DNA from 2 places in the Lysinibacillus sp. RC46 genome. Region 2 is predicted to be linked to the other one. Evidence: riboswitches for the same ligand, from Rfam matches in the RefSeq annotation. Region 2 holds a riboswitch; the other holds the start of a gene.

Region 1 (16,018 bases), on a different contig from region 2:
AAATAGCGCTATAGAATCGACCCATTTTGCACGCCAAGGTGAAGAGGCGATCAATGAAGCTATAAAACATTTAAGCGATGTCACACAAACAGTGTCTTACGCGACAGATTCTATCCAAAAACTCGGTAAACGCTCTGAAGAAATCGGTGGCATTATTACTGTTATTACGGGTATTGCGGATCAAACAAATCTACTCGCCCTCAATGCAGCCATCGAAGCAGCACGAGCAGGTGAGCAAGGAAAAGGCTTTGCCGTCGTTGCATCAGAGGTACGCCAGTTAGCTGAACAATCAAGTTTAGCATCAGGACAAATTACAAATCTCATTAAAGATATTCAGGCTGAAACCTCTGTGACAGTTCGCACGATGGAAAGTAATCTACTAGCAGTAGAGGAGCAAGTAACAATTATCAATAAAGGAGGAACTGCATTAAAAGAAATCGTTGAAAAGGTCGAAGAAACAGAAAACGGCGTTGAGCAGATGAAGGCTGCATTTACGAATGTAAACAACAACTCCTTAGGGGTTCAACAAGCCATTCAAGATATTTCCCGTATCATTGAAGACTCCGCTGCAGCAACAGAGGAAATTGCCGCAACATCGGAAGAACAATATGCAACTGTGGCAGAAATTACACAAAGTTCAGACGAATTAGCATCGATTGCCGATAAATTACAAAACGAAGTCAATAAATTCAAGTTTTAACTTCTATAGAATTAGAATTTCCTTACATGAAAAAGAAAATGGAGGCGCTATAGTATGGATCAGAAGAAAATTGCGATGGTTATTGACACAAAGTCTGATTATATTTTGATTGCGTTTACTGGCGATTTAGAATATGGGTCGATTGAAGAGATTAAAATTGAGCTTCAATCGTTAAGCTTGGAAACAAAGCATGGATATATTATCGATATGCAAAAGGTTACAAACATCGATAGTACCGGCTTTGGCATGATTGTCAATTTCGCAAAGAAAGTATCTGTAAAAGAAAAGAAAATCGCCATTATTGTTGTCGATGATTTCATTCGCAATTTGTTTGCTATTTCACAAGTCGATAAAGTATTCCCTATTACTAAAAGCGAAGAGCAAGCAAGACAGATCATTAAAGAAGGCTGGTTAGGTGAACTATCACTTAGCGAATACTAACCCTATCGTTGTCCCCCAAACATAAAAGTAAGTTGCATTCCTATTAAACGGAATGCAACCTACTCTTTTTAATACTGTAAAAGCATATTTACAAACACAACGATAATGACGAAAGGTACTACTATTAACATCAGTAGTCGATACGCTGAATAGAACCCCTGCCCCATTTGACTTCCTATTAATAATTCCTTCTTCACAAATTCTTTATCAACTACATACGCAATAAAGATAGCAATCAATAAGTTACCCAACGGAAGCATTAAATTAGAAACTAAAAAGTCAGTTGCATCAAAAATTGTTTTTCCAAAAATTGATACATCAGCTAATGTACTTGATGAAAGTGCTGCAGGAATCGCTGCAATAAAGACTACTACACCTAGTAGCATCGTCAATGCAGAACGAGACATACGTCCCTTCTCCATAAATGCCGCTACGATAATTTCATATAAACTGAAGGAAGAAGTTAGCGTTGCGAATAAAAATAATAATAAAAACATCGCTAAGAATATTTCACCAAATGGCATTTGACTAAATGCTGTTGGCAGAACCGTAAATAATAAGCCTGGTCCAGATGCCGGTTCTAAATCAAAAGCAAATACAACAGGGAAAATGGCTAATCCTGCTAAAAACGATACAAGCACAGTGAGAAGAACAACAGAGCCTGCGGAATTAGGTAAGCTCACATCTTTCTTTAAATAAGAGCTGTACGTCACAAGACAAGAAAATCCTACTGCTAAGCCAAAGAAGGACTGCCCTAACGCTTCCAATATAGCCTTTCCAGTTATATTAGAAAAGTCAGGCCACAAGAAGAATTTAACCCCTTCCATTGCTCCATCTAATGTTAAAGCCCTCACAACAAGCACAATAAACATAATGAATAATAAAGGCATCATCCACTTATTGGCCTTCTCTATACCATTTTGCACGCCAAGTGAAATGACTAATACATTTACTAGCGTAAACAGCCCTAAACCTAGCAATGTAATCCAAGGTGTTCCTACAATCTTTGCAAATAGTTCACTAGGATCCACGGAAGGATCAATAACAGCCCCAGTCACACCAAGGCCACTATATATAAAAATCCAACCTCCTACAACACTATAAAAACTTAATAATAAAAAACAGCCGAGCACACCCATACGACCAACCCAAGCCCAACCTGTTTTAGTAGGTGCAATTTTTTTATAGGCAGTCACAGCCTCAGACTGTGTACCACGACCTAAAATATATTCTGATAATAACATCGGTAAACCAATCAACAATGTAAATAGCACAAAAATCAGGAAAAATGCTCCCCCGCCACTTTGTCCAGTAACATATGGAAGCTTCCAAATTGCCCCCAGTCCGATTGCAGCTCCAGCCGATGCTAAAATAAAGCCTAGTTTACTAGACCACTGACTCTTTTTTTCACTCATCTCTTCAAACTCCTCTAACTTACTCAACTCTTCCTTATTCTACAATAAAATAATACAGTCGACTACATTAATTCTATATGTTACTTTTGCGTAATATTATCCAACACCTCAACCATTCTACATAAAAAACCTCGAACGCTTAACAGCTCGAGGTCTCATCCTAATTATTTTGTTAAATACATAGAACGCTGATGATCAATCCATTTACGCATTGTTGTGAATAGTAATGCCATGATGATAGTAATTAAAATACCTTTCACAATGTTAAATGGCAAAATACCAGCTACGATCATTTTATATAGTGAATCACCTACAACAGGCTCCATACCTAAAAAGTAAGTGTACATAGGTAAAAATACTGCATAGTTAAGGATGCTCATTCCTACTGCCATTACAATTGTTCCAGCAGCTAAACCTCCGATAAGGCCCTTAACTGTTTTGGAGCGATTAAAAACAAAGCTCACTGGTAAAATAAATAAAATACCTGTTGCAAAGTTCGCGATATGTCCTACCGGTACTCCCGTTGGCGTGCCTGAGAAAACCCAGTCCAACACATTTTTAAATAATTCTACTAAAATCCCCGCTACAGGTCCCATAGTGATTGCTGCTAGTAATGCTGGCATATCACTGAAGTCCACTTCCAAAAACATTGGAAATGGCGGAATCGGGAAATTAAAAAGCATTAATAAAAACGAAATACTGCTCAGCATACCAATCGTAATATACGATTGAAGTTTAACATTTTTCTTCATAGAAAACTCTCTCCTCTTTGCTGATTCAATCTCGCAAGAAGAAAGGTTACGACCTAATCAATTATTATCATGAAAAAACCCTTATGCAAAAGAGCATAAGGGAGAATAGGCATGATTAAAAAACGCCATTAATTAACTATTTTCTGAGCATACGCTGTGTGAAACCACATCGAAAAAACGCTCGTACATAGCTAAATTCATAACAATGAATGACGATCGTACCTCCATCTTCTCCCATCCAGACTTTAACTGTCGGCCTTGGAATTGCACCAAGTCAGCCATGCAAAAAAATTATTTGCACAGGTCGCGGGCTGAAGAGCCTTTAGTAAATCATGCGAGCTAATATGTCTTAAAGGAAACATTAGCGATTTACAACTCTATTACCGCCGGTCGGGATTTTCACCCTGCCCCGAAGATGAATCATTATTTTTTTATTTCATAGCCTTACTATAATGAATTATTAGAGAAAAGTAAATAGCTTTGCTTTAAAAAAATCCGATTAAACTTGTATGCTTTAATAAATACTCGTGAAAAGTAGCTTAAATCCTTATTCATCTCATCACCTATAGAGGCGAGAGACTTCGTAGGTGACGCTTCGCTTTCGCTACTGAAAATAATTGCTAAGTTAAATGACAAGAGCATTCACGCACATATAGTGGCGAGAATGCTCCAAAAATTTATTTATGTTCTGTTCGTCTATTTGTTGTTAGGCTGTTTATGGCATATATCGTTTATTGGCTCCTACAGGCTTTGGCAAGAATTTTTTTAAATCAAATCCTTCCCAGGTTTCCTGTACAACATTGTCTAAACGTATTTGTTGATCAAAGCTTGCAGCAGTGAGCATCATAGCTTCTATCAGTTGAGTTGCACGAACAGTATCCATGGTCGTTAAATCAAGCGGCTCATCAAATGTAACAATAACGCCTTCTGCTACTTCTTTTACAGTGTATGCTATATTTTCTGGTACAACTGAAACGTATACATCATCATTTTTATTTCGCATATCGGTAAGCGCTTCTGTTACAGTGGGAAAAGTCTTACGAGAATCGGGTGATAAATATTCAGCTCCATTTTCATCTTTATATAAATAATAATTAAAATGATTTGAGCTTGTTAATGCCTTAGGATTACTTGGCTCTTCTTCCTTGGAAAATTTGTAGGCTGTACCATCAGGATTTTCAAACTCAATATCTTTATACTCTGAATCTGAGAATGTATCCTGTAAAGTCTCTAAATATTCATTAGTATCTGCTGAAGCAACATCATAATCATTTTTCTCCGGCAATACATGAACTAGTTTATCGCCCTTCTCCTTCAATTCTCCTTTATATGGATGATAGTTAGTAAAACCATTTGCTTTCTCATCAATTTGCGGCGCATACTTTTCATACATTTGTAATGTTGTAGGCTTTTTCTTCGGAAAATCAGTGGCAACTCGTTCATTTGGAATGATATACGTCATCGGTACGCTTTTCTTATCACGATTTGCCAAACCAATATGAAACACTACTGCTTCTGTTAAATCTTCCTCATAAACAGATGATCGTAGAGACATAATCCTTGAATGTTTTGCTACTATGTTGTTGGATTCCATAATCTTATCCTGGTTGACAAAGCTTTTCGCTGCTCGACTATCCTGCGATGTTGAATATTGAGAGGTTTCAGGAGCACTAGCCTGGTCTAATTTTACATCATTATGATTCATGAACATAGAGCCTGTAATTACTGTTAAAGCGAAAACTGCTGCAACACTCATAAAGATTGGCCATTTACGAACTTTCTTCTTTGTTGTTGCAGTCTCGGTACTTTCTTGTTGCGTAGGAATACTGTGTTGTTGCTCTTGCGATGTTATTTCATCATCTATTGGTTGTTGTATAGCTTCTTGAAGATGGACATTATCCTGCAAGCGAGCATCTGTCAATAATCGATTTAATATTTCTTCTTTTGAACGGCGGTCAGAAAGCTTAGGGGCATTATTTAATAGATGCTCTAGTTGATCATCATCAAATTGGTTATGTGTCATTGCCGTTTCGCCTCCTGTTCTCTAACCTGTTGTAGCTGTTGCCGTAAAAATTTAATGGCACGATGCTGAGTGGTTTTTACCTTCGCTTCTGTCCAATCTAGTATTTGTGCAGTTTCTGCAATCGATAAGTCTTGAAAGTAGCGCATAATAATGACCATTTTTTGGTCACCTGTACAGTGTTCGAGTGCTACTTGCACCTGCATAAATTCATCACTGGCCTGCAATACGTCCTCCGGTGATGGTGTGGTTGAATGTAGCTGTTCCGTTTCCCAATCAAAAAAATCAAGTGAATGTTTTTGACGTACAGCCTGCTTTCTAAAATGATCAATAGCGACATTTTTAGCAATAGCAAAAAGCCAAGTCTTTTCACTGCTATTTCCTGCGAACTGATCATATGAGCGCAATACACGAACATAAACCTCATGCGCTAAATCCTCAGCAAGTGTACGGTTTTTTACTAAATAAATAAGAAACTGGAACACGTCTTGATGATATGCATCGTATAACCGATGGAACACGGAGTCATTCAAAGCACTCCACCCCCGTTCTATTTATATTTGTCGTCTAAATGTCCACAGAAGTTACATCCAATTAATACCACTCTTTAATAGTATTAATCAAAAGGTAAATAAAACGTGAAGGTAGTCCCCTCTTTCAGCACACTATCTACCATAATATTGCCTGAATGTGCCTTGACAATATTTCTAGCAATAGCTAAACCTAGGCCAGTTCCGCCTTTAGAACGTGTACGTGCCTTATCTGCTTTATAGAAACGTTCAAAGACATATGGTAAGTCCTCTTGCGGAATACCATGCCCTGTATCCTGAACAGAAACCTTGGCAAAGGTTGGTTCCTGCTCAACCTTCACTGTTACAGACCCTTCATCAGTATGACGAAGAGCATTATCAACTAAATTTGTTAAAACCTGTTCAATTCGATCCTCATCTATACTAATCGAAGCTTCGTCATTAAATTCACTGTCAAATATTAGACGAACATGTTTCTCTTTTGCCACCTGTGCAAATTTTTGAGTAATACGTTCAAATGTTGAATTAATCGGGAGCTCATCTTTGTAAAGCGTCATATGCCCCGATTCCATACGCGCAAGGTCTAATAAATCTGTTACTAGACGTCCCATACGTTTCGATTCATCATAAATAATTTTTGTAATTTCATTACGTTCTTCTTGATCTTGAATAAAATCATCATCCATTAGAGCCTCTGAATAGCCTTGGAGCATCGAAATTGGCGTTCGTAGCTCATGAGACACATTGGCAATAAAGTCTGAACGCAGTTTTTCTAAACGATGCTGCTCTGTCATATCACGAATAACCGCAACCGCTCCACGTATCGATTCCTCACTATAAAGAGGGCTAATCGTAAACGTATAGTAACTTCCATCCATCTCAATTTCTTCTTCAAGCTTATCCTCAAACATCAGTACATGATCGAGCATATGATAAAGCTCTGGCGGAATTGGCTTCGCACTTTGTGATCCCTTATTAACAAACCACGTTTGCATTAAACGGTCCGCTGGCGGATTACTTAATAATATTGTACGATCACGATTAAACGTAATAACTGCGTCTGTCATCGATGTTAATATATTGGAAAGCTGTTCATTTTCTTGATTGATCACTTCTAGATTGTGTTTCAATTGACGGCCCATTTGATTGAAGGCAACTGCAAGCTGGCCAATTTCATCATTTTGTGTAGTCGGCATCTTCGCTTCAAAATTCCCTTTAGAAATTTCAAATGCCAGCTCACGCATTTTACGTAATGGTGACGTAATACGTGATGAAAGGAAAAACGCAAAAAATGTCGTCAGCACAAAGGCAATGAAAGCAGATAAAAAGACAATTTTCGTCGTCTCTTTCGATGTTTTATGCAGCGCATCCGGACTTTGATAAATAAAGACAGCCCCGTGTACAGCATTTTCCACATTTAGCGGGAAACCAAGCACAACATACGATTCCAACTTTTCTTTGTCTGTAGAAGACGGCATCATCATTTCCTTAATAATCGGTTTATCTGATTGAAAAACTTCTTGGAACGATTTATTGGCTAAAATCATATCCTGTATTTCTTTTTTATTGACACCTTCCTGCATAGCGAAAGAAATTCTATCATGGTTAATAGCAATAAGTGCATTTGTACTTTCAGGTAAAATATCTTTTAATAATTCCGAAGTCGATTCTGCTGTTTCATTATCATCTACTATACTGGCAACTGTTGCTGCAGTTTGACGCAAGGAGCTTTCTGCTTGTTGCATATGGTAATTCTGAAGAAATTCAAGCATTAAAACCGTGAAAACAAACAATACAAATGAAACGAGAAGCAATATGGTTACCCATAGCTTCCCGACAACACTGTTCCATATTCTATTCATTGACAACCTCAAATTTGTAACCAACGCCCCATACAGTAACAATCATTTTTGCAGCGTTTTCAGATACACGGTTGAGCTTCTCGCGTAAACGTTTTACATGTGTGTCAACTGTACGTAAGTCGCCAAAGAAATCATAATGCCAAACTTCTTTTAGTAATTGTTCACGGTCAAATACTTTGTCTGGTGATTTAGCTAGGAAATAAAGCAATTCATACTCTTTAGGCGTTAAATTTACTTCAATACCCTCTGCTGTTACACGGTGCGCATCATGATCAATCATTAAATGTTGGAACACAACTAAATCTTTTGAAGAAGAAGCATTTGTCGAAGGTGAGAATGCTTGTGAACGGCGTAATATAGCCTTCACACGTAACACAACCTCACGAGGACTAAATGGTTTTACAATATAATCATCTGCTCCAAGCTCAAAGCCTTGTACGCGATTCGCTTCCTCGCCTTTTGCAGTTAATAAAATAATTGGTGTTGCTGCACGTTCACGGATTTCCGCACAAACTTCAAGCCCGTCTTTTTCAGGCATCATAATATCTAATAAAATACAGTGATACTCTTTTTCCAAAGATTTTTCGATCGCTTGTTCACCATTTTCTGCCTCGTCAACAAGGTACCCTTCTCGCTCTAAATACATTTTTAATAAGCGTCGAATACGATCCTCGTCATCTACTACTAATACTGAAATATTTTCTGACACTTTCACGATCCCTCTCTTCTAATCTTTCTCTACCTTCTATTGTACATGGTACAGCACTTATTGAAAAGAAAAGAAAGCCTTCTTGCCACAGCAAGAAGGCTCTTCTTTCCAATACTAGCGACGTAAAAATATCATATATGCTCAAAATCAACTTAGTCTATGCTGATGCGTATGAGTGTAAACCTGCAAGAATCAAGTTAACAGCAATTAAGTTGAATAAGATAATTCCAAAACCAATTAATGCTAACCATGCAGATTTTTCACCTTCCCAGCCTTTCGATAAACGTAAGTGTAGGAATGCTGCATAGAATAACCATGTAATAAGTGCCCATACTTCCTTCGGATCCCATCCCCAGAAACGACTCCACGAAAGTTGTGCCCAAATCATTGCAAAGATTAAAGCACCTAACGTAAATACTGGGAAGCCGATTATTACTGAACGATAACCAATTTCATCAACTAATTGTAAATTTACTCGTTTGACAAAAGGTTGGAAAATCGCACTAATTCGACGTCGTGCAATTAATCGAATCAATAAATATAAAACAGACCCTACTAATAATGACCACACAACTGATGTTAATTTCTTCGCATTAATGAGCGGAGGCATTTCTACTAACGGAGACATGCCATGTTCTTCAACCGCCTTATATTCATTCATACCAAATAGTGGCGGCATTTTGTATTCAATTTGACGTCCATTACCCTCTTTATCAACATAAGTATATGTTGAATCGTAACCCATCAAACTAAAAACGGATGTAGCAATTACGAAACCAACGACTACTACAAGGAAGAACATTACCGCTTCTAACCAGAAACGTTGTTTAGAAGGTTTCTTTAAATTAACTACTTTTAATAAATAAATTAGTCCTGCTACCGCACTAATTGCTAAAAGTGATTGCCCCAAAGCAGCTGTAATAACATGAATTGTTAACCAGTAACTTTGTAAAGACGGCATTAAAGGAGTTACCTCTTTCGGGAACATTGCTGCATAGGCAATTATTAATAACGCCACAGGTAATGCTACTAAGCCTAGAGCCGTCACGCGATAAATAAAATAAATCAAAACGAATGCCCCAACAATGAACATCCCAAACGCAGTCGTAAATTCAAACATATTACTAACAGGTGCATGCCCTGCATAAATCCAACGAGTGACAAAATAACCAAGCTGCGAAAGTAGACCTACAATAGTGACAGCAATTGCCGCTTTACCCCATTTTTCGGTATTTTTTCCTGTAGCATTCGATTGCTTTATCGAACCACCAAATAATAAAGTTGCAACTAGGTAGGCTATGAATGCTACAAATAATAGGTTTCTACTTATGTCAATCAAACTCATAAGGTGTTGTCACCTTCCTTTTTCTTTGTGGATTTCTTGACATCTTCTGACTTATCTAACTGATCTTCATATGTTGGTAGACCAGCAAATGTAGTGACTGTATCTAAATCCTTTTTCATACTGAACATATTTTTATTCACATGGGCAGCCATCAACACTCGACCATCAGGCTCCACCTGTAACCATAAACGTCGGTGGTTCCAATACGAGCCAATTACTACACCAATCATGAAAATAATACCGCCGACAAATAACAATGGTATCGTACTATCCTTACGAATTGTAAAGTTTGATGAATTACGCGTCTCTGCTCCTACGAATTTCATTCTATATTTGTTGTCACCAAGTGGTTCAAATGGCGGCTTCCTGATTTCTACAAAGCTTACTTCACCTTTTGGAGTTTCTGGTGTTATCATTTTAAATATAAATGCTGGGTTATTTGGTATTGATGTTTTTGTTTGTGGTTCACCATCTTTAAAACCAGAAAAATCTGGTGTATACACAAGAATCTTTACTGAGGAACCATTTCCTAAATCATATTTTTTTTTAGGATTCGTTAAATCAATTTCAATTTGACCTAGTGAATCTTCTTCTGTTGCTTTATTCACTAAATTAAAATTCATCTGTCTCAATTCGTCGAGGCGATAATTCATTTGATACAGTGCAAAACTGTTTTCTTTTAACGGATGATTGACACGAATAGAGTAATCTCTCAATTTTTTAAGATTATCTGTATCTCCAGGAAGAGCTCCGTCAGGTTGTTTGTATAATGTGATGTCTGTTTGATAGTTCTTCGCCATAGCATTGACACCTTGGTTAGATTGCTCATCCTGAGGTTTATCGTCATGGGTTTCCAAAATAAATTTATTATTTTTAATAAAATAGCCGTCCATACCTGGTATAGCTCGTGTCTCACCTTCACGGATCCAAATCGTCTCATCCACATAAAAACCAGGTACTAGGCGCAACATAACACCTGCTAAAAAGATAATGAGACCGACATGATTTATGTATGGGCCATATCGAGCAAAACGGCCGCGCTCTGCTAGCAATGCGCTTCCATCACGACGAACACGATATTTTAATTCAGTCATTTTTTGCTCAACTTTATCTAGCGTTTCATCAGGGTTTGGCACTTGTCCTTCCGCAACGATACGTTGACGCTTCATGAAACTTTCATGACGTTTAACGCGTTGATTTTTTAGAGACTTGTGTAATGGTAAACCACGGTCTAAACTCGCAACAATAATAGATATCGCAAGCATACCCACTAAAATTTGGAACCACCAAGTGCTATACAAATTAGAAAGTCCTAAATTATTATAGAATTTGCCCAACCAACCATACACTTTCTCATAATACTCCGCTTTACTAGGTTCAGGGGCATTAACATACATCTCTTGCGGTAGTATTGTTCCAATTGACGCTGCGACTAACGTTATAATAATAAGAGCAATCCCGACTTTTACATTCGAGAAGAAATTCCAAATTTTATCAACGATTGTTGCGTTATACGTTTTTGAGCGAATCGCCATTCCGTCATAGCGCATATCAACAACTTTTGTTTGTTTACCTTCCTCAGTTAAAGGACGACCACATTTCTCACAAAGCTTCGTGCCATATGGGTTACTATGACCACAAGCACAAATAATGTTTTCCATAGTCATTTACTCCTTATTTTGGCTTCACTAATTCCATGTACGAAGCAATTTTTCCCTCCGCTATTTCACCAGTAATAATTTTGACTACTTTACCATCTGGATCAATAAGGAGAGTTGCAGGTAAATTACCTACATTGTAGGTAATACTAACGCTTTTCGTTTTGTCAATAACTACTGGGAACGTTAATTTGTGTCTATCGACAAAATTCTGTACTTCAAAATTTGTTTCCGCAATATTGACCGACAATGTTTGTACACCCTGATCTTTAAAGGCTTGATACTGACGGTTTATTGCAGGCATTTCCCTCTCACACGGCGGACAAAAAGTTCCCCAGAAGTTCAAAAACACTCCCTGCCCTTTATAATCAGACAGCTTATGTTTCTCACCGTTTAAATCTACTAACGTGAAGTCTGGTGCTTTAGAGCCCACTGCTATTAACTCTACTTTATCCTTTGTTGCTGTTCCGTATACCGTGTAACCAATTGCTAAGACTAAGACTGCCAAAATAATGGTACGAATGACGAGACGTTTTTTCTTTTTCTCCAAGTTAATAAACCCCCTATCAATTTACGGCTTAAAGTAACTACAACTGACGCTAAGCTTTTCATACAAACATTCATATGTATAGATTACACTGTCTAATTTACAGCATTGACATGTTTGTCAAATTTTACATTCATCATGAACTTGTGCGTCAAACACCACCTTGCAAACCGTGGAAACGATTTCATCAAGATGCAACTAATCTAGGTTAGCTATTCTCACCTATTATAGCAAAATGAAACAGAAACGCTTAGCTAATAATTATGAATGATTTATGAACGATTTCACTAATAAGAAAGTGAATACATTGCTATTACACATAGAAGTATCACTTTCTCATAGAAAATGCTTATTTATCCGATTTTTCCTGTCTCCGCTAACACACGCAATTGCTTCACTTCATGCTTTGTTAATTCACGATATTCCCCTGGAGTTAGTCCGAATAAATCTAAAAAGGCAAAGCGTTCACGTTTTAGTTTAACTACTGGAGTACCAATCGCCTCGAACATACGACGCACTTGACGATTTCGCCCTTCGTGGATCGTAATTTCACAGATTGCCTTACCTGCTTTTTCATCAAATGAAGTCATACTAACCATTGCAGGAGCTGTTTTGCCATCTTCTAACTTAATTCCTCGTTGCAGCTTTTTTAAGCCTTCAATCGTTGGAACACCTTTAACACGGGCAATATATGTTTTATCGATTTTAAACTTTGGATGCGTCAGCATATAAGAAAATTCACCATCATTTGTCAATAGCAATAAACCAGATGTATCATAGTCGAGACGGCCAACTGGGAAAATTCGTTGCGGGATATGCTTAAACAAATCTGTGACAGTTTTGCGTCCTTTGTCGTCTGTTACAGCTGAAATCGTTCCACGTGGTTTATATAGTAAATAATAAACCTTATCCTCTTTCTCAAGCTTCACGCCTTCTACTTCAATCGTATCTGAGTTGGAAACTTTCGTACCTAACTCACGCACTACGACTCCGTTCACTTTAACTTTACCTTCTACAATCAATTGTTCTGCCTTACGTCTAGACGCCACACCCGCATACGCAATGACCTTTTGTAATCTTTCCATTCTTTCACCTCTAATTTTCTTTCACCTTGGTTTGACACCAAGCATTAAACCTCATTCGCACATTATGAATAAGGTTATTTTTCCCGCTAATCTGTGAAAATTATGTCATACTTTTATACATTATTAAAGAAAAACTAATTATGCATAAATAATTAAATGATTTGAAATAGTTTTTATCAACTAGTTTCTGGATAATTTGTACTTAAATATTAAGGATTATCACCATAGTGTGGGGTTAATTTCCGTTCCGACTGGACGCTTTCTTTGGGGCGTCGGGGCAACAGATATTTTATTGCGCGAAAGCGAAGCGACAGCAGCAGGATGTTTTTTTGCGCGAAAGCGAAGTGACAGCAGCAGCAGGTTTTATTGCGCGAAAGCGAAGTGACAGCAGCAGCATGTTTTATTGCGCGAAAGCGAAGCGACAGCAGCAGCAGGTTTTATTGCGCGAAAGCGAAGCGACAGCAGCAGCATGTTTTATTGCGCGAAAGCGAAGCGACAGCAGCAGCATGTTTTATTGCGCGAAAGCGAAGCGACAGCAGCAGCAGGTTTTATTGCGCGAAAGCGAAGCGACAGCAGCAGCAGGTTTTATTGCGCGAAAGCGAAGCGACAGCAGCAGCATGTTGGTCACGAAGGCGTTGTCACAAGACGTGACTATTTTAGTCTTCGTTCCTCTCTCCGCTTTGCGGCAGTGTCTCATCTGCGACGTTAATCCCCAAGGAGTCAACCAACCGGAACGAAGATCAATTTATATACGTGGAATACGTTTTAACAAAATGGCTTCCAACTTTTGAATTTTATCGGAACACTTTTACGTTTTATCACCTAACTTTTGAGTTTTATCTACCAACTTTTGAATTTTATCTACCAACTTCTGAATTTTATCCACCAACTTTTGAATTTTATCTACCAACTTCTGAATTTTATCGACATCTACCTTTCAAGCTTTATCTACGTAGCAAATGTCATCCCCATCTTTTGGTGATGATCCAATTTTAATCAAATCCTCTTATTATTTTTAATCAAATAGCGAGCGCTCTTAATTTCTTATAAAACAAAAAAAGCCACCATTTTCGGCAGCCTTTCATTACTACTCATTTCCACTATATTTATTTTCGATTTTAAGTCCATAGTTACTTAATTCTTTATTAATAAATTGCTTCGTGCTTGATAACTTTTCGGTTAAAGATTGTTCAATTATTGAACCATCTTGTAATGTGAAAATCAATTTTTCCGGTGAACTGACACCATTTTTCTCCACAATAGTCTGTTCAATCTTTACAATATCTTCCCAGCTTGTATAATCTTCTTGCAAACTAAAAAATTGATTCATATGAATTCCTTTTGTATCAATATATTGATAGTTATTAATACATAAAAATATCAATGCACTAGCAATTACAAACGATGACCCCACGATTCCTCGTTGAATTTTCTTCCTTTTTTTTGTTTTAGGAGTCACTAAAAAATTGATTAATAACATGACTGCTAACATGAATAATACTACCATTAATACAATATAGGCTGTAAAAAAAGGATCAAAAAAGTAATATTCTTTTGGTCGATAAAACAATTCTTGAATAAGATATAAAAAAATAAAAGGAGCGATAAAGCTTGACAAGAATAAAATTATTATTACCCCTATTTGATATTGCTTCTTGCTTGATTCAGTGGTCATAAATAATTTCTCCCCTCTATTAATATTCCAAAAATCTAATTAAATACTATTCTAATTAATTTTACCAAATTGCTCATCGTTTGTTAAATAATTCTAAATTTATTCACGAATGGTACTGACGTCGCCCCAAACTTTATCTGAATGCGGGCCATAAAAAAACAGCGAATCGCTTTTAACGATCCACTGATTCAACTTTTACTGGCACTGCATAGATACGCTCTTCACCTAGAAAGATGGACAGTACACCTTCCTTACGTTTTCTAGAAACATGCAAGACTTGCCTTACACTTTCTTTTTCTTCTTTATTTAACTGTAAAAGAATTGGTTCCTCTAAACGAATGGAGAGGTTTTTATTGACTTTATATTTACCTTTTTTCACCACTGTTTCAAGGCTGTAATCTTGCCAAACCTTGTTGGCTAAACCTCGATGTACATTCCAGTCATCGGATTCATTCAAAGTGACGACAATACATGTTTGCCCGTCCTTTTGGAAGGCGGTTGCAAGGGTCCGACCAGCTACCTTTGTAAAGCCTGTTTTTCCAGCAAATGCTGAACCTTTAGCTGATTTTAATGCATTAACAGGTTGTTGTGTCTCATCGCCTATTTCGATGGCAACCCCTGACCCTTCTCGTAATAAACGGTGCTTATTTTCCCATAACATCCCGTTTTCAGTATTGGCACGATATAGAACTGTGGAGGCAATCTTCTTGAAAATTTTATTTTGGAGAGCAATCCTTAACATTTCAGCAGTATCTCTCGCTGACGATAAGTGCTCATCATGGTGTAAACCGGACGGATTCATAAATACTGTATTTGTGAGTCCAGCAACAACAGCCCGCTCATTCATTAACTTGACAAACCCTTCTACCGATCCACCAGCATGCTCTGCTAAAGCTGTTGCTGCGTCATTACCTGAGCGAAGCATCAAACCATATAACAGTGTTTCTACCGTAACCTTTTCACCTGCTTGCAAGTAAATTGACGAGCCTTCAGCCGTTGCAGCCCTCGGTGAAATAACTACTTCATCTTGAAGATTGCTATTTTCAATAGCAACAAGTGCTGTCCAAATTTTTGTTAAGCTAGCAATTGGTAACCGTGCATCACTATTTGATTCAAATAAAACACGGCCCGTATCACCATCTAAAACAGCATATCCGCTCCCCCCCCGTGCTAAACTGGTTTCTGGAAGCATTAACATTACCACGACTATCATGAACAATATTAAACGTACTAACCGAAGCAACGAGCCACTCCTTATTAAAAGTAATAGGAAAATATA
Region 2 (16,018 bases):
TATCTAAGTAAAAAGTCTAAAATCAATTTCACCTTGGCTTAATTGCGTTTGTATGCTTAATCTTCATTCGTCTCACTACCTTCTGAGGTGGGAGTATTTTGTCGAAGGAAGATAAACTGAAATTCCACCTTCCTTCAGCATTTTCGTTGGAGGAAGGAATAACCTCATGTAAGTTGTCACGGAAATTTGATAAAAAAGGAGAGATTATATGGAACGTGATGGGAATTATTTAAAATCCCCAGATTTACTTCCAGTGACACATCAACAAAGAAATATCGGAACATTTGGTTTTGCAGTAATTTGGATAGGGATGGCAATTGTATTAGCGGCTTTTGCAATAGGTGGCACAGCAATTATAAGCTTACCATTGCCAATGGTGATTTTAGCAACGTTGATTGGCTCTTGTCTAATTGGTGTATTTATGACGTTAATTGGAGATATAGGCATTGAACATGGCTTATCATTCCCAGTATATATGCGTGCTCCGTTCGGTACATTTGGCACACATATTCCGTCACTTGTCCGAGGTGTAACGGCTGCCTGTTGGTTCGGTCTGAATACTTATTTTGGAGCATTAGCGATAAACGGCATTTTAAATTTACTTTTTAGTTTTGATAATTGGTTTGTCTGTTTCATTGTCTTTGCAGCACTTCAGTTATTTAATACATCACTAGGTATTAAATCTATTGAACGCTTTGCAGATTTAGCAGCACCAGTTATCATTTTAATTTCCTGCTGGATGTATTATACACTGGCAGATCATGCAGTAGCTCAAGGGAAAAATATTTGGACGTGGGTGGAAGCGCCAACAACAGGATTCTCAGCCTTCACTGCATTTATGGTAGTGATTATGGCGAATATGGGATTTTGGTCGACGCTAGCAGCCGATATGCCTTCACTTTCACGCTTCTTTAAAGCACCGAAAAATGAACGTAATTGGTTCAAACGCAATAAAACACAGCTAGTTGGCTCATTAATCGTCATGCCGATTACAAATACTTTCATAGTAACAATTGGTGCCGTGTGCTATATGGCTGTTGCTTCTGCTGATCCAATCAATGCACTACAGCAAAGCGCAAGTGGCTTTATTTTAGGAATCTTACTGTTAATGATTGTATTAGCACAATGGTCGACTAACACCTCTGCAAATGTTATCCCAGCTGCAACGATCTTCTCGAATATCGGTGGGCCAAAAGTGCCGTTTTGGGTGGGGGTTGTTATTGCAGGAATCATTGGTATTCTAGCACAACCATGGAGTTTATTTGATGTGTTAGTCAATGCACTTTTAATTATCGGGGGAATTTTAACAGCCATCGTTGGTATTCTATTTGCCGATTATTATTTAATCCGTAAACGTCGCGTGCATGTAAAAGCACTTTATGACTTAGAGGGTCAGTTTAAATATTTGAAGGGCTTTAACATAGCTGGTTTAATCGCTTGGGTTATCGGTGGTGCAGTGGCAAATATATTCTCCACTTATTCTTCATTAGTAGGGTTCTTTGTAGGGGCACTTGTATATTATGTATTAGCGAAGAATTGGTGGTTCAAAAAATACCCTCAAGCTGAGCTAAAAGATCCAAGTGATGCAAAATATTTAGGGATTACAGCTGGTCACAATTTGGATGAACTATTTGGACAGCAACAAGCGCCTGCTCCAACCGTTGTTCCAAATGAGGATAGTGTCGTTGAACAACCAGATCCGGTGTTAGATATAAAAGGTGCTGAATAAAGTGAAACGTGGGGCTCCTCTTCATCACCCACTGATTTTGTACCTGACGCTTCGCTTTCGGCAAAGACAAATTACGGCCGTTAAAGCGGGATGAATTAAACACCAAACGTATTTTTAAGAGGTTGATAACGGAAAGGTGGAGTGATAGCATGTCAGAACATCAACAAAGCACAGAAGAAATAAAAAAAGTGGATCATTATTTAGATAGTGGCTTTAAAATCAAATATGTTTATGAAAATCTAAGTGGAATGTTTGTAGAATTTGCGCGTCAAGAAGAGGTTGTTCTGCTGCAAATTCTAACAGCGGATGCACGCAAATATTTCTCTGCAAAGCTCCAAGAACAGACGTTATTACAGTAATAAAGTAGACTCTATTCCATTCATTGTTACATGATGGAATAGAGTTTTTTTACGTAATAAAATAGGCTTTTACTCTAAGTTGATCCGTTTACGGCAAAAGCAAGATAAAATTGTTGCTACAACAGCTAATCCAATTGTAATAACAGCCAAAGTGATGGATAGAACATTCAAAGTCGTGGATAGAACCCCCGAAACAGTGGATAGAACATCCAAAGTGACGGATAGAACACAATGCTCAGAATCATTGTCGTATTGCCATAATCGTGTTTTTCCTAAAAATACAATTGTGTTTTTTAACGGAATTTATTATTATTATAAGATAATTCATTGTAGAAAGAACTTTAGAAAGAGGCGTAATTTAGTGGCAAATAAAGAATTAAAAAGGGGATTAGATGCTCGTCATATCCAAATGATTGCTCTTGGTGGAACTATTGGCGTGGGCCTGTTTATGGGTTCTGCTAGTGCCATTCAATGGACAGGGCCTTCCGTGCTCCTTGCATATGCTATAGCAGGTATTTTTATTTTTTTCATTATGCGAGCAATGGGAGAAATGCTTTATATGGAGCCAAGTACAGGTTCCTTTGCAACGTTTGGCTATAAATATATACACCCATTAGCCGGTTATTTAACGGCATGGAGTAACTGGTTTCAGTGGATCATTGTTGGGATGTCAGAGATTATAGCAGTAGGAACATATATGCAGTACTGGTATCCTGATTTACCAGCATGGATTCCAGGTTTAATTGCAATGGTGATTTTAGGCGTTGCCAACTTCATTTCTGTTAAAACGTTTGGAGAATTTGAGTTTTGGTTTGCCATGATTAAAATTGTGACGATTGTTTTAATGATTGTTGCGGGCTTTGGTCTTATTTTCTTTGGTATTGGTAACGAAGGTGTGGCAATCGGATTATCGAACCTTTGGAATCATGGAGGCTTCTTTACAGGTGGCTGGACAGGCTTCTTCTTTGCGTTATCATTAGTAGTTGCAGCCTATCAAGGCGTTGAGCTTATTGGGATTACGGCAGGAGAAGCGAAAAATCCTCAAAAAACGATTACGAATGCGATTCAAAGTATTATTTGGCGTATTTTAATATTTTATATCGGTGCAATCTTTGTCATCGTAACAGTTTATCCGTGGGATGAATTAGGTACGATTGGTAGCCCATTTGTTGCAACTTTTGCAAAGGTTGGAATTACCGCTGCGGCAGGAATTATTAATTTTGTTGTCATTACAGCAGCAATGTCAGGCTGTAATAGTGGCATTTATAGTGCGGGACGTATGCTGTATACGCTTGCCATGAATGGACAGGCACCTAAATTTTTTGCAAAGCTTTCTAGTAATGGTGTTCCTATTTTCGGCACAGTAGGCGTGTTAGTTGGTTTGGTCATCGGTGTTGTTCTAAGCTACATAGCGCCAAAAAATTTATTTGTATATGTATACAGTGCAAGTGTATTACCGGGGATGATTCCTTGGTTTGTTATTTTAATAAGTCAAATACGATTTAGAAAAATAAAAGGTGAACAACTGTCAAAGCACCCGTTCAAAATGCCCTTTGCACCATTTACAAACTATATAACAATTGCCTTTTTAGTAATGGTCCTAATCGGTATGTGGTTTAATGATGATACTAGAGTTTCACTTATTGTGGGAATTATTTTCTTAGCTCTTGTTATCATTAGCTATTATGTTTTTAGAATTGGAAAAGAACGACGAGTTAATAAATAATGAAATGTTGAAAGGGTGTATTTCATTTATGAGATACATCCTTTTTGCTTTTGTGATAAAGATATTGTCATTTTTGCAAAACGAGGGGTGATTTCCGTTCTGACTGAGCGTTTTGTTGCTGCCGCTTCGCTTTCGCATAGATAAAACATTTGCCGCTGACGCTTCGCTTTCGCGCAGAGCAGAGCTTCCTGGGGGCGTCTGATGAGCTGCTTTTGTTGTTGACGCTTCGCTCTCGCACAGAAAAAATCCACTGCCAGCCTTCACTCCAATCAACCACTTAGCATGTATCCTCAGGCATATCACTCTAATTTATTGTGATAAAATGAAACGACTTTTCTTAACCATTTTGGTTTTCAATACTACAAAAGGGACACTCCATTAATAATTGGATTGTCCCTTTTAACTACTGTTCTTTTCGCATAATAAAGCTTAAATGTCTGCCAGCCTGTTTATCTTGACGGTAAGAAAAACCATCTGGGCTAAGGAATGTACACGTTGAATCAATCGAAATCTGCTTAGAAGGGATACCTGCAAGCTCACATTGCTTTTTCACAGTTTGTTGATTATCGATATGATATTTATTTGTTTGTGCATTGTAATACATAAAATCCTCAGCATAGCCTAGGTTGTGAAATTTTTCATAGACATCTGTATCCACCTCAAATTTCTCCTGACTAAGTGCCATACCGATTTGTACGTGAAAATCTTGTGGATTACATTGTTCATGCTCTATCAAATGTTCGAAAAGCCTTGGTGTGACTTCCTTAACTGTGCCTTGCCAGCCTGAATGTACTACGCCAATAAGACCATTAACTTCATTATAAAAAATGACAGGTACGCAATCTGCTGTAAAACTACATAAAAGTAAATTTGGCTCTAATGTATAAAGTGCATCAGTATTACTAATGGCAGTGTCCATTTGCTCTGCGCCGCGTCCTTTATCAGAAATCGTGACTTTATGGAAATTGGCACTATGTGTTTGTTGAGTGCAAATAAAATTATTCAAGTTACAATGCAATGTAGTTGCCAATTTTTCTCGGTTTTCTAGCACATCAGCTTCATTCACACATGTATGTAGTGCCATATTGTTTTGTTCTAGTTCGATGTCATCCTTTAAGGTAGTGCCTGCGATAAATTGGTCGTTATCAAAATAAATTTTATTTTTCATATCATCACCTCGTCTTACTATATATGATTGCTTAATGAATGTATAGGCGCTTACTCTTAAGATTTTTAAGAGCCTTGAGTATTTTCTACAATTCTTTTGACATAAAGAATTGATTTCTTCACATATAGTAATCGAAGAATGATAATTAGAGGGAAGGAGTTTGTAGATTTGACTCAAGAAAAATTCATACTGATTTCCCAATTCGGCATGTGGCTATTTTGGATTATTACATATATATTAATCATCAAACAAGGAATAAAGGATAAGAGATATGGGATGCCCATGGCCGCAATTTGTGCCAATATTTCATGGGAATTTATTTTTTCATTTATGTATCCGCTAAATGACTTGCAAAGGATCCTTACTTTCCTGTGGTTTCTTTTGGATATCTTCATTTTGATGCAATTTTTACTTTATGGTTATAAGGAGTATAAAAAAATTATTCCGAGAAAGGTATTTTATACATCTTTTTTCATAACACTCGTAGTAAGCTTTCTCACGATTTTAGCGATGATGCATGAATTCAAAGATACGGCAGGCATATATGCCGCGTTTTTCCAAAATCTGATGATGTCAGGGCTTTTTATCGCCTTATTCATTCAAAGAGGGAATTTAAGTGGACAATCAATGGGCATAGCCATTTGTAAAATGATTGGAACTGTGTTAGCAGCAGTTTGCTTCTATTTGTATTTTAGAACACCATTGATTACTATCATTTCGCTTGCAATTTTTATTTATGATTGGATTTATATAGTATTGATCTTTAGGTTTAATGTGAAATATGCAAAATGAAAAAATTGATAAAGGGATGTACCGTGCCCTGCATCTATAAAATGAAAACACTCTACAATGTCACTCAACTTTGTAGAGTGTTTTCATTTTATAAACAAATAAAAATAATGAAATGAAACACACTATCAGCAATACACGAATAAGATGTCTCTGTAGTATGAAGATAGGGAAGGTGTTTTATTTGAAAAAGAAGTGGATAACCACACTATGTATTATTTGTACGATTGGGCTAATTGGCTGTCAGGGGAAATCTGCGGATGAGAAAAAACAAGAACAACAAGTTCAAGAGTCAGAGCATAAAGCTGATGATGTAAAAAAGCCTGTTACCTTTGAACAACAACAAGCAGAGCCAGTCGTTGTTGAAATTGTAGATCCTTCTACACAAGCCATCGTACAAACCATTTCACCGCAAGAAATGGACTATGAACGTGATAGACTATCGTATACAAAACAAATTGAGCAATTAGCAAAAGGTTTAGCGAGAGGGAATGAAAATACAACCGGCTATGATAAGCGTATGATACTTGATAAGCTGGACGATCAAGGAAAAGTAATTAAAGGTAGTCCTTTAACTGTTTTAAAAGAAAGTGAATTAGTAGAGAGAATATTAGAAGCATCAGCAACTGGTGGTACAGTGGAGATGCCTCTATCTGTTACAGAAAGCGGCTATAATTTTGAAGATATTCCATATTTAGAAGACGTGGTTGTGGCATCCTATACAACTTACTTCAATACGCATGATGTAGGAAGAAATAAAAATATTGAACTTTCTGCGAAGGCAATTAATAATGTTATCGTTGGAAGTGGAGATTCTTTCTCCTTTAATACAGTCGTTGGACCTAGGGACGAAGTAAATGGTTATCAGCCTGCACCAGAAATCATCAACAAAAAGGTTGTGATGGGCATTGGGGGAGGTATCTGTCAAACGTCCTCAACCTTATTTAATGCGGTTGATCAAATACCAGTAAAATTTGTTGAACGTCATCACCATTCTTTAGATGTCGGGTACGTTCCAAAAGGAAGAGACGCTACAGTTTCCTATGGTGGCTTAGATTTCAGATTTCAAAATACAACTAACGTACCTTTTTTAATTAAAGCTAGCTATAGTAAAAATTCTCTTACAGTTGAGTTAAGAACAGCGGAAAAATATGTAGAAATCTTGAAAAAGCAATAGTATTGCTCTTTACAAAACGAGGAGTTGATTTCCGTTCCGACTGGGCGCTTGGTTGCTGACGCTTCGCTTTCGCACAGAGCAAAGCTTCCTGGGGGCGACCGATGAGCCGCTTAGGGCAACAGATGTTTTTTTTGTGCGAAAGCGTAGCGGCAGCGGCAACAGCAGGATGTTAGTCACGAAGGCGTTATCACAGGATGTGATGGTTTTAGCCTTCGTTCCTCTATTGCTAATCCCCAAGGAGTCGCCCAGTCTCCACTCCAATCAACCACTTCGCTTAATATGTATCTTCAATCTGTTCCTCTAATAAAATGAAGCTGCAGCAATGTTTTTTATGTGCGAAAGCGGAGCGACAGTGGTATATCTGAACACTTTAAATCATTCCCACTATAATTTTTTCAACAACAAGAGGATCATAGCCATTTTTTAATTGCTATGATCCTCTTAGCTTATATGATATTTAAAATTTCTTGTGGTGTAGCTACTTTGTACTCGGGATCCTCTTGTTGTACAACATCAATAGCATCATATCCCCAACTAACCCAAATAATAGGCACGCCCACTTTTTTGCAGGCTACAATATCTCTTTGTTCATCACCAATGTATATAACTTCTGAAGGTGTAATGCCTGAGTCCTTTAAAAAACTTTTTATCACTTTATCCTTTCCAAAAATACGGTTTGAAGAAAGAACATTTGACACACAATGAATACCGTTCATTTTTAGAAATTCTAAAATGTTCTCCTGTGAATTGGAGGAAATAATAAGGATTTTATAGCCTCTTTGATCAATTTCCGTAAGGACTTCTTTAATACCATCATAAAGGTGAACATCATTTAATGACTGGCGGTACAGGCGATAAAACTGTGGTAAAATCATGGGCAATTTATACATAGGGAAGTCGAATAATTTACTGCGTTCCGCTATAGATAGTTTTTTTAATGATTCGATTTCCTTTAACTCTATTCCTTTAAATTTATACTTTTGCGCAATCGTATTCCAAGCTGATGTAAACACTGCTGTTGAATCAGCCAGTGTTCCATCAAAATCAAAGATAATATATTTCATGACAAACTTTCTCCTTTAATCATCTAATTGTAAAGACGTCTTTTTCTTGAAAATGTTACTGCCTATTTTAAAATAATGACATGATTATACAGAATATGTAACAGCGTATTATAAATGACCCCAGATGAATAATTTTTTTTCGAATGGGTAAATATTTTTTCAGGGTAAAGGGGCTTATGGCAACTTCTTTGGTAAAAATTGTACCGAAAAATGTGTCGAAATCAATAATGAAATTATCTATACAGTTTTTATGTAGTTGAATGGACAAAAAAAGTACCTGTCATCCGTTAGTATTGAGCTGGATGACAGGTACGACTATTATGAAGCATCTTGTGATGTTGTATCTCGTTTTTTTGTTAAATAATATGCATTTACCGAGGAAGTGATAGGAATGATAAGTGCGATTCCAATACCTGCGCAAAATATCATAATAAGTTCAGTGGCAAATACTTTAGAATTAATGATTTCACCAATTGAATAAGATAAATCTTTGAACCAAATGAGCAAGCTTAAATATCCACCAAAGAAAGCGAAAAATAATGTATTTGTATCTGTACCTAAAATGTCCCTTCCAATGCTTAAACCTGATGTAAATAATTTTTTTCTGCTAATTAACGGATTATGATGAAGAATCTCATGCATGGAAGTAGCAATAGAAATGGCAACATCCAAAATTGCTCCAATCGTACTCATAATAATAACGGAAGCTCCAATTTGCACAAAATTGACGCCAATATAAAGAGAAAATATGCTAATCTCTTCAGAGGATTCTTCCCCGAATCCTCGAATCATTGATTTCTCCGTTACAAAAACAATGAATAGTAATAAAATTACAATCGTAATCATTGTAGAAATGAATGCAGTTACTGTTTTACTACTCATTTCATTAATAAAAAATAAGCTAATCCAGCTAATGACGGTACAGGCAATGAGCGTTAATATAATTGGACTATTTTTCTGATTGGTCATTAAAAAGATGGTGATAAAGAGTACTCCAAAGTTTAAAAATAAAGATAGAAAAGATCGTACTCCTTTTTTTCCACCGATAACAATCATCAATATGAATAAAATGGCAGTTAACCATACTAATACATTCATTATTTTGCCCTCTTTCGATTAATGAAAAAAATAGAAGTGTATAAACTGATTGGAATCGTTAAGACAACACCGATTCCACCTGCTAGGGCCCTAGCTAATTCTAATGAAAGATTCATGGAAAGTGTTTGCCCTAATGGATAAGAGTTTTTTAAATATAAAATCAACATAGGGATTGAGCCACAAATATAAACAAAAAACAAAATACTTGTAATCGTTCCCATAATGTCTTTCCCGATGTCCATCCCTGAGGTTTTCAATGCTTGGTCAGATATTTCTTCGTTTTGCTCAAATAAAGCGAACATTGAAGAAGCCATTGTGATGGAGACATCCATTACAGCTCCTAGTGCTCCAATAAATAAGCCAGCCATAAAAATCACTCGATATGGTCGCGTTAAAAATTGCATTTCTTCATATCGAAGCCCATTCTCGGATGTAATCCACAAAACTAAAGCGCTAATCAATATAGAAATAAATGTTCCTATAAGTGTTGCCATTATCGCTGCATATGTTTTTTCATTCAAGCCGTTAATGAGAATTAAAGAAATGACCGTAAATAAAAGAACACATACCCCGCTAATAAATATCAAATTTATATTAGAATTTATATATAAATCCAAAGCGTATGATAATACAAGCGAATTTACAATTAAACTGATGATTGAAAATAATCCTTGTCTTTTACCGACAATTAGCAAAGCAAAAATAAAAATCCACGCCACTATCAAGACAAACTGATCACGTTTCACGTCTAAAATAGCCCCAGTTAAATCTCCATTTTTGTCTGTATTTACTTTAATGGAAACAAATAATTTATTCCCAACATGGTACTCTTGATCAAAAGCCCCAGATGCTGAATACTCATTTGTAAAATGAATAAGCTTACCTTTTTTTTCACCATTTTTTAATACAGCTGTAATTTGCTGAGTATATAAATGATCTTCATTTTCATACATATCTGTTACAGGGTTTGATTCTTTTAATTCCGTTTTTATAACTTCCGCAATTGGACGATCATAAAATGCTTCGTTGTGATAAACGAAAAAAACAGAAGCGATAAAGCAAATTGCGATAAAGGTATAAAATATAAATTTAGATTTTTTTTTCAAGATGTTTTGCAATAAAAAGCCTCCAATGTGAGAAAGGAATCTGATTGTACTTATGCGTTCATTGTTAAAATGGCACGAAAATGACTCACAATATCACTAATTTTTTAATGTCAAGCAGATTTAAAAAATGCCATTATAAAGTAACGTGCTAATTGAATAGAGGTTCCTTAATTATATAGTAGATTTTAGCTTACTTAGTTAGTTTTAGCATAATTAAATTATTGTTATTCATTATGTAAGTGTTTATTAATTTTTTGCTTATGACAAATGGGATGGTACAACATAGCATGTGAAGGAAGCGAAAAAATACAGGAGAAATCGCCATTATTCAGGACGCGATAGTTGAATTGATACTGGCCAGGTTAGGCAGTATTTAGTCAAAAGAGGAATGGTTTGGCATGAAATGTGCTATTCCAGTAATGGAAAAGCAGGGTAAAGGATCGATTTTTAATACTGCTTCATCGGCAGGTATTCGTCCAGAACACAGTATCGCTGTATATTGCGCAAGTAAACATGCGGTAATCGGTTAAACGAAAGGCGCCACGATCGAGTATGCAAATAAAGGTATTCGTATTAATGCTGTGTGTCCAGGCGGCATCGTTACACCATTATTTCAAAGTGTTGGTGAAACACTTGAAAAAACAGGGTACGTACCAGAAGAAATGTCACGTGTATGTATGGGACGCCATGGTGAACCAGAATAAGTTGCAGAAGCGGTCCTATTCTTAGCATCAGATAAAGCAAGCTTCATGGCTGGTGCTGTTGTCTCTGTTGATGGTAGTTTGACTGTATAAATTTATTGTTTTTGTAGCAATTTACAAACGCAACGATAGGCAAACTTGCGAATGTGAAATGAATTATAGAAAAAAATTATAAAGAATTATCTGGATAATAAAATAAATTAGTGTTATCGTAAGAACTAGCTAAATAAAAATATCCTTCAGGGTAGGGTGAAATTCCCAATCGGCGGTGATGAAGAAATTCAAAGTCCGTGAGCGCAAGCTGATTTGGTGCAAATCCAAAACCGACAGTTATAGTCTGGATGGGAGAAGGGTAAAAGTGTGAGCTTTTTAAATTCGCTTGAGTTTATAAGGTGTATTTGAGTATGCTTTTATGTTAACTACTTCCCATATTATAGTCGGGAAGTAGTTTTTGTTTTATTTGGTTAAAAAATTGAATAGCAGTAGTTCTTCGGGGTAGGGTGAAATTCCCAATCGGCGGTGATGAAGAAATTCAAAGTCCGTGAGCGCAAGCTGATTTGGTGCAAATCCAAAACCGACAGTGACAGTCTGGATGGGAGAAGAACGATGAGATGACAGCCTATGGAAAAATATTATATCCATAAGGTTTATTTGTTGACGTCTTATGTATATGAACTCCCAAACCCCTTTATTCTAAGGGGTTTTTTGTTTGAGCGGAAATTATTAAATGAATGAAAGCAGGTGAAAAGATGTTTACAGGAATTGTTGAGGATATTGGCACCGTAAAAACCATGCAAAGCGATCGACAAAGTATGAAAATCACCGTTATTTCAAAGAAAATGGTAGAGGATGTAAAGCTAGGGGACAGTATAGCGGTCAATGGTGTTTGTTTAACAGTGATATATTTTAATGAACAAGAGCTAACGATGGATGTAATGCCTGAAACAGTGAGCGCAACAAATTTACAGCAGCTCGCAGTTGGAGATCCGGTAAATTTAGAACGCGCTATGTCAGCTAATGGACGTTTCGGTGGTCATTTTGTATCCGGACATGTTGACGGGGTAGGGAAAATAGTGCGCAAGCGGCCATTAGCAAATGCAGTCTATATTGATATTGAACTATCGAAGGAGTTAACGAGCTACTGTATTCCAAAGGGCTCCATCACAATTGACGGAACGAGTCTAACACTCTTTCATGTCGAGAAAAACGGTGTCACAGTATCACTGATACCTCACACATACAAGGAAACAATTTTAGGTATGAAAAAAATTGGTGATCTCGTCAATGTAGAAACTGATTTAGTTGGAAAATACATTTTGCATCAACTTAAGTATGGACAGGAACCAACCATTTCAAGAGACTTCTTAGCAAAAAACGGGTTTTAACTTCTTTCAGCGAAGCCAAAACATCTGTACCTGTCGCTACGCTTTCGGTACAAAAAACATCTGCTGAAATAGAGGAACTTAGTCTAAGAACGCCACGTTCTGTGGAAACGGTTGAGTGACCAACGTCATGCTTGCAGGCCTAAGCAATCCGGACGCAATTATGCCGAGGCATAATTGATCTAATAACACTTTAAGAACTGGAGGTGGCGATATTGCTACATTCAATTGAAGAAGCAATAGAGGATTTAAAACAAGGGAAGATGATTATCGTAGTAGATGATGAGGACCGAGAAAACGAAGGGGACTTACTCGCACTTGCGGAATTTATGACCCCAGAAACGATTAACTTTATGGCGACCTATGGAAGAGGTCTTATTTGTACGCCGATTTCACAGGAGCTTGCACAAAAATTAGCATTAAAGCCAATGGTTAGTATTAATACTGATAATCATCAAACGGCATTTACCGTTAGTATAGATCATGTAGACACAACAACTGGAATTAGCGCCTTTGAACGGGCAATGACTATACAAAAAATGCTAAAACCACAGGCAAAAGCTGCGGATTTTCGTAGACCGGGCCATGTATTCCCGTTAATTGCAAAGGACAATGGTGTATTAGAGCGTAGAGGACATACGGAAGCTACAATTGATTTGGCCAAGCTGTGTCATAGTATTCCTGCGGGCATTATTTGTGAAATTATGGGGGACAATGGCAAAATGCTACGCTTTAATGACCTTGTTAAATATGCAGCGCAACATGATTTAAAAATGATTTCAATTGAAGCATTGGCCACTTATCGTCTTAAACAAATAATGGAAGAAAACACACAGACAATATAAAGGATCATCAACAAAAGTTTGGAATGACATTTGTTAAAACGTACTTTATGTATATAAGTTGATTGGAGTGGAGACTGGGCGACTCCTTGAGGATTAGCGGATAGAGGAACGAAGGCTAAAACCATCACGTCCTGTGATAACTCGTGATCAACATCGTGTTGGCCCGAGAACCTGGAGCGCAAGCGAAGGGGCTCATCGGACGCCCTCAGGAAGCTCTGCTCTGCGCGAAAGCGTAGCGACAGCAATAACAAAGCGCCCAGTCGGAACGGAAATCAACCCCACGTTATGATGATTAGACTAAATAATAAAGGAGAGATTCAAAATGGTTAAAACATTTGAAGCACAATTAATTGGTACGGATTTAAAAATAGCAGTAGTAGTTGGTCGTTTCAACGAATTTATTACAAGCAAATTATTAGACGGTGCATTAGATGGTTTAAAGCGTCATGGTGTGGATGAGAATTCTATCGATGTAGCATGGGTTCCTGGTGCATTTGAAGTGCCATTCATCGCGAAACAGTTAGCTGAAACAAAGAAATATGATGCAATTATTGGATTAGGTACAGTAATCCGTGGCTCAACAACACATTATGATTATGTATGTAATGAATCAGCAAAAGGAATTGCAAATGTGTCACTAACTACAAATGTACCTGTTATTTTTGGCATTGTAACTACAGAAAATATTGAACAAGCGATTGAGCGTGCAGGGACTAAATCAGGAAATAAAGGCTATGATGCAGCAATGTCCGCTATTGAAATGGCAAATTTAAAGAAGATGATTGGATAAATTTTTCCTAATAATAGTATGAAAATTTCGCAGATGAATTATTCTGAAAAAGTATTATAAACATTAAAGTTTTCTTGAATATTTTTTTAGACAATGGGGAAAATATCCGTAAGTGTATTTATGTTATTACTCATAAATGTACTAATTAGGGGCTGGCTCAGTAGGAGTTGATGGATATTTCTTCAATGGAACAAGAATTAAATTTGAAATCTTTGAAGTCACTATTTCAACGCTCTGCTGATGTGATATTCCAAGAGTATTCCTTTCAGCAACATAAAGTACATTTGATAAAATGTGAAGCGATGGTTGATGAGCGGTTACTGCAGACCGTTATTGTGCAACGAGTTCAATCATTATTTACTGCAACAACAGAGGAAATGTTAGAAGAACATATACAAAACAATTTACACGTTCCCCATCTTCAGAAAATAACAAGTAAAGATGAAGCTATTACAAGAGTTTATAAAGGACATGTTTTACTTTATTTTGAAGATATGAATTTGTTATATTCAAGCTATATCGCTAAAAAACCGAATCGAGAGCCTAAAGAAACAACCCTTGAATTAGTTGTCAAAGGTCCGAGAGATGATTTTATTGAGGATGTTTTTATCAATATTGCTTTATTACGAAAACGGATTCCTACTAATTCATTAAGTGTTGAGACATATGAACTTGGTAAACGATCCAAAACAACTGTAGCTGTACTTTATTTTGAAGATATCGTCAATCAAAAAATGCTTGAGCAAATAAAACTACAGCTGCAACGAATTGATACGGATGTTGTATTTAGTGGGGATTTATTGATGGAGAGAATTGAGCAAAGTGCAAAAATTCTACCTAGACACGATTATACTGGACGCCCTGATTTTGCTGTACAAGCTTTAAGTAGAGGACGCATTATCATTATAGTTGATGGAGTATCATATGCCATCATTACCCCGGCTAATTCAATGTTACTTTTTAAATCCGGTGAGGATAATGAGTATCCGATTATTGTAAGTTCTATGGAGCGTATACTACGAATAATAGCTATCTTAATAAGTATACTTTTACCAGGTTTTTGGCTTGCATTAACGACCCACCATCAAGAACAACTGCCATTCATCCTATTGGCAACTGTCGTTGAATCAAGAATGGGACTCCCATTTCCAACTACTCTTGAAATATTAATGATGCTTTTTATGTTCGAATTATTTCGAGAAGCAAATATTCATCTACCCAATGTTATCAGTGGTTCAATAAGTGTTGTCGGGGGATTAATTATTGGAGATGCAGCTATTAAATCGGGTGTTACGAGCGCTTCCATGATTGTAGTTATAGCTACTTCAAGTATTGCAGCCTATACACTTGTCAATCAGTCCATCGTAACAGCGATGAGCATTCTCAGGGTAATCATCATTTTAGCATCTGCCTTTTTAGGATTATTTGGATTCTTCATTTCGGTGTTTTTCATACTTCTTTATACCGCAAACTTACGAGTATTAGGTGTTCCGTACTTAAGTATGGGCGCAGATTTAGATTGGACGGACATTAAAAGATCTTTAGTTCGCTTATCTCCTGCAGGTTATCGTACGCGACCCAAATTCTTAAATGTACAGGATGAGACAAAGACATCGAGTAGGAAAAAATAAATATTTAGAATGTAGAGATCAGGCTTTTATAGGCCTGATCTTTTTATTTCTTGACCTTATATTTACTTGAAGCTTTAAGATGAATATAGAAAACCAATTACAGTAGGTAAGGAGAGAAAAGTGATGAGATCTTATGAAGAATTAATCGTAAAAGTTATAAATGTAAGGGGCAGTTACTATCAAATTGGGCTTCAGCAAAGTAAAGAACTACTGTCAACTTCTCATCCAATACAGAATGAATCTCTGAATTTTATAAATGTCCAAATGGCAAAACAACTACTACAATTTCATTCCCCTAGTCTTTTGCAAGAAATGGAAGGATTGGCCGTTGGATTAGCTCAAACGCTGGATTCTGTCATTGATATATATAGTGGCTATAATATTACCTTTCCTGAAATGGGCTGTACATCTTTTGTGCTAGATGGAAATTATATTAGAAACTATGATTTTAGT

What was found. Region 2 has a riboswitch for FMN ahead of ribE (riboflavin synthase). Riboswitches for the same ligand answer to the same signal wherever they lie in the genome.
Region 1: it holds a riboswitch for FMN, as region 2 does, so the genes downstream of both, ABH966_RS00080 (ECF transporter S component) here and ribE (riboflavin synthase) in region 2, are expected to answer to the same signal.

What each region holds. Positions count from the first base shown of each region.
Region 1 is NZ_JBGCCF010000001.1:10,788-26,805, forward strand. Features, by position in the region: gene ABH966_RS00065 (methyl-accepting chemotaxis protein) at 1-700, shown strand, start outside; gene ABH966_RS00070 (STAS domain-containing protein) at 755-1,141, shown strand; gene ABH966_RS00075 (sodium-dependent transporter) at 1,210-2,556, opposite strand; gene ABH966_RS00080 (ECF transporter S component) at 2,721-3,308, opposite strand; FMN riboswitch at 3,531-3,729, opposite strand; gene ABH966_RS00085 (RNA polymerase subunit sigma) at 4,024-5,331, opposite strand; gene sigX (RNA polymerase sigma factor SigX) at 5,328-5,861, opposite strand; gene ABH966_RS00095 (ATP-binding protein) at 5,945-7,720, opposite strand; gene ABH966_RS00100 (response regulator transcription factor) at 7,713-8,429, opposite strand; gene ccsB (c-type cytochrome biogenesis protein CcsB) at 8,587-9,774, opposite strand; gene resB (cytochrome c biogenesis protein ResB) at 9,771-11,435, opposite strand; gene resA (thiol-disulfide oxidoreductase ResA) at 11,449-11,982, opposite strand; gene ABH966_RS00120 (pseudouridine synthase) at 12,333-13,064, opposite strand; gene ABH966_RS00125 (hypothetical protein) at 13,394-13,855, shown strand; gene ABH966_RS00130 (Asp23/Gls24 family envelope stress response protein) at 14,152-14,739, opposite strand; gene ABH966_RS00135 (D-alanyl-D-alanine carboxypeptidase family protein) at 14,912-15,982, opposite strand.
Region 2 is NZ_JBGCCF010000038.1:17,773-33,790, forward strand. Features, by position in the region: gene preA (NAD-dependent dihydropyrimidine dehydrogenase subunit PreA) at 1-11, shown strand, start outside; gene ABH966_RS23550 (NCS1 family transporter) at 209-1,729, shown strand; gene ABH966_RS23555 (hypothetical protein) at 1,879-2,088, shown strand; gene ABH966_RS23560 (amino acid permease) at 2,450-3,814, shown strand; gene pgeF (peptidoglycan editing factor PgeF) at 4,218-4,982, opposite strand; gene ABH966_RS23570 (transmembrane-type terpene cyclase) at 5,151-5,774, shown strand; gene ABH966_RS23575 (VanW family protein) at 5,956-6,948, shown strand; gene ABH966_RS23580 (HAD hydrolase-like protein) at 7,395-8,012, opposite strand; gene ABH966_RS23585 (YibE/F family protein) at 8,331-9,110, opposite strand; gene ABH966_RS23590 (YibE/F family protein) at 9,110-10,228, opposite strand; gene ABH966_RS23595 (SDR family NAD(P)-dependent oxidoreductase) at 10,615-10,746, shown strand; partial or broken gene ABH966_RS23600 (short chain dehydrogenase) at 10,759-10,920, shown strand; FMN riboswitch at 11,149-11,274, shown strand; FMN riboswitch at 11,400-11,525, shown strand; gene ribE (riboflavin synthase) at 11,667-12,302, shown strand; partial or broken gene ribB (3,4-dihydroxy-2-butanone-4-phosphate synthase) at 12,515-13,105, shown strand; gene ribH (6,7-dimethyl-8-ribityllumazine synthase) at 13,467-13,934, shown strand; gene ABH966_RS23620 (spore germination protein) at 14,105-15,565, shown strand; gene ABH966_RS23625 (C45 family autoproteolytic acyltransferase/hydrolase) at 15,689-16,018, shown strand, end outside.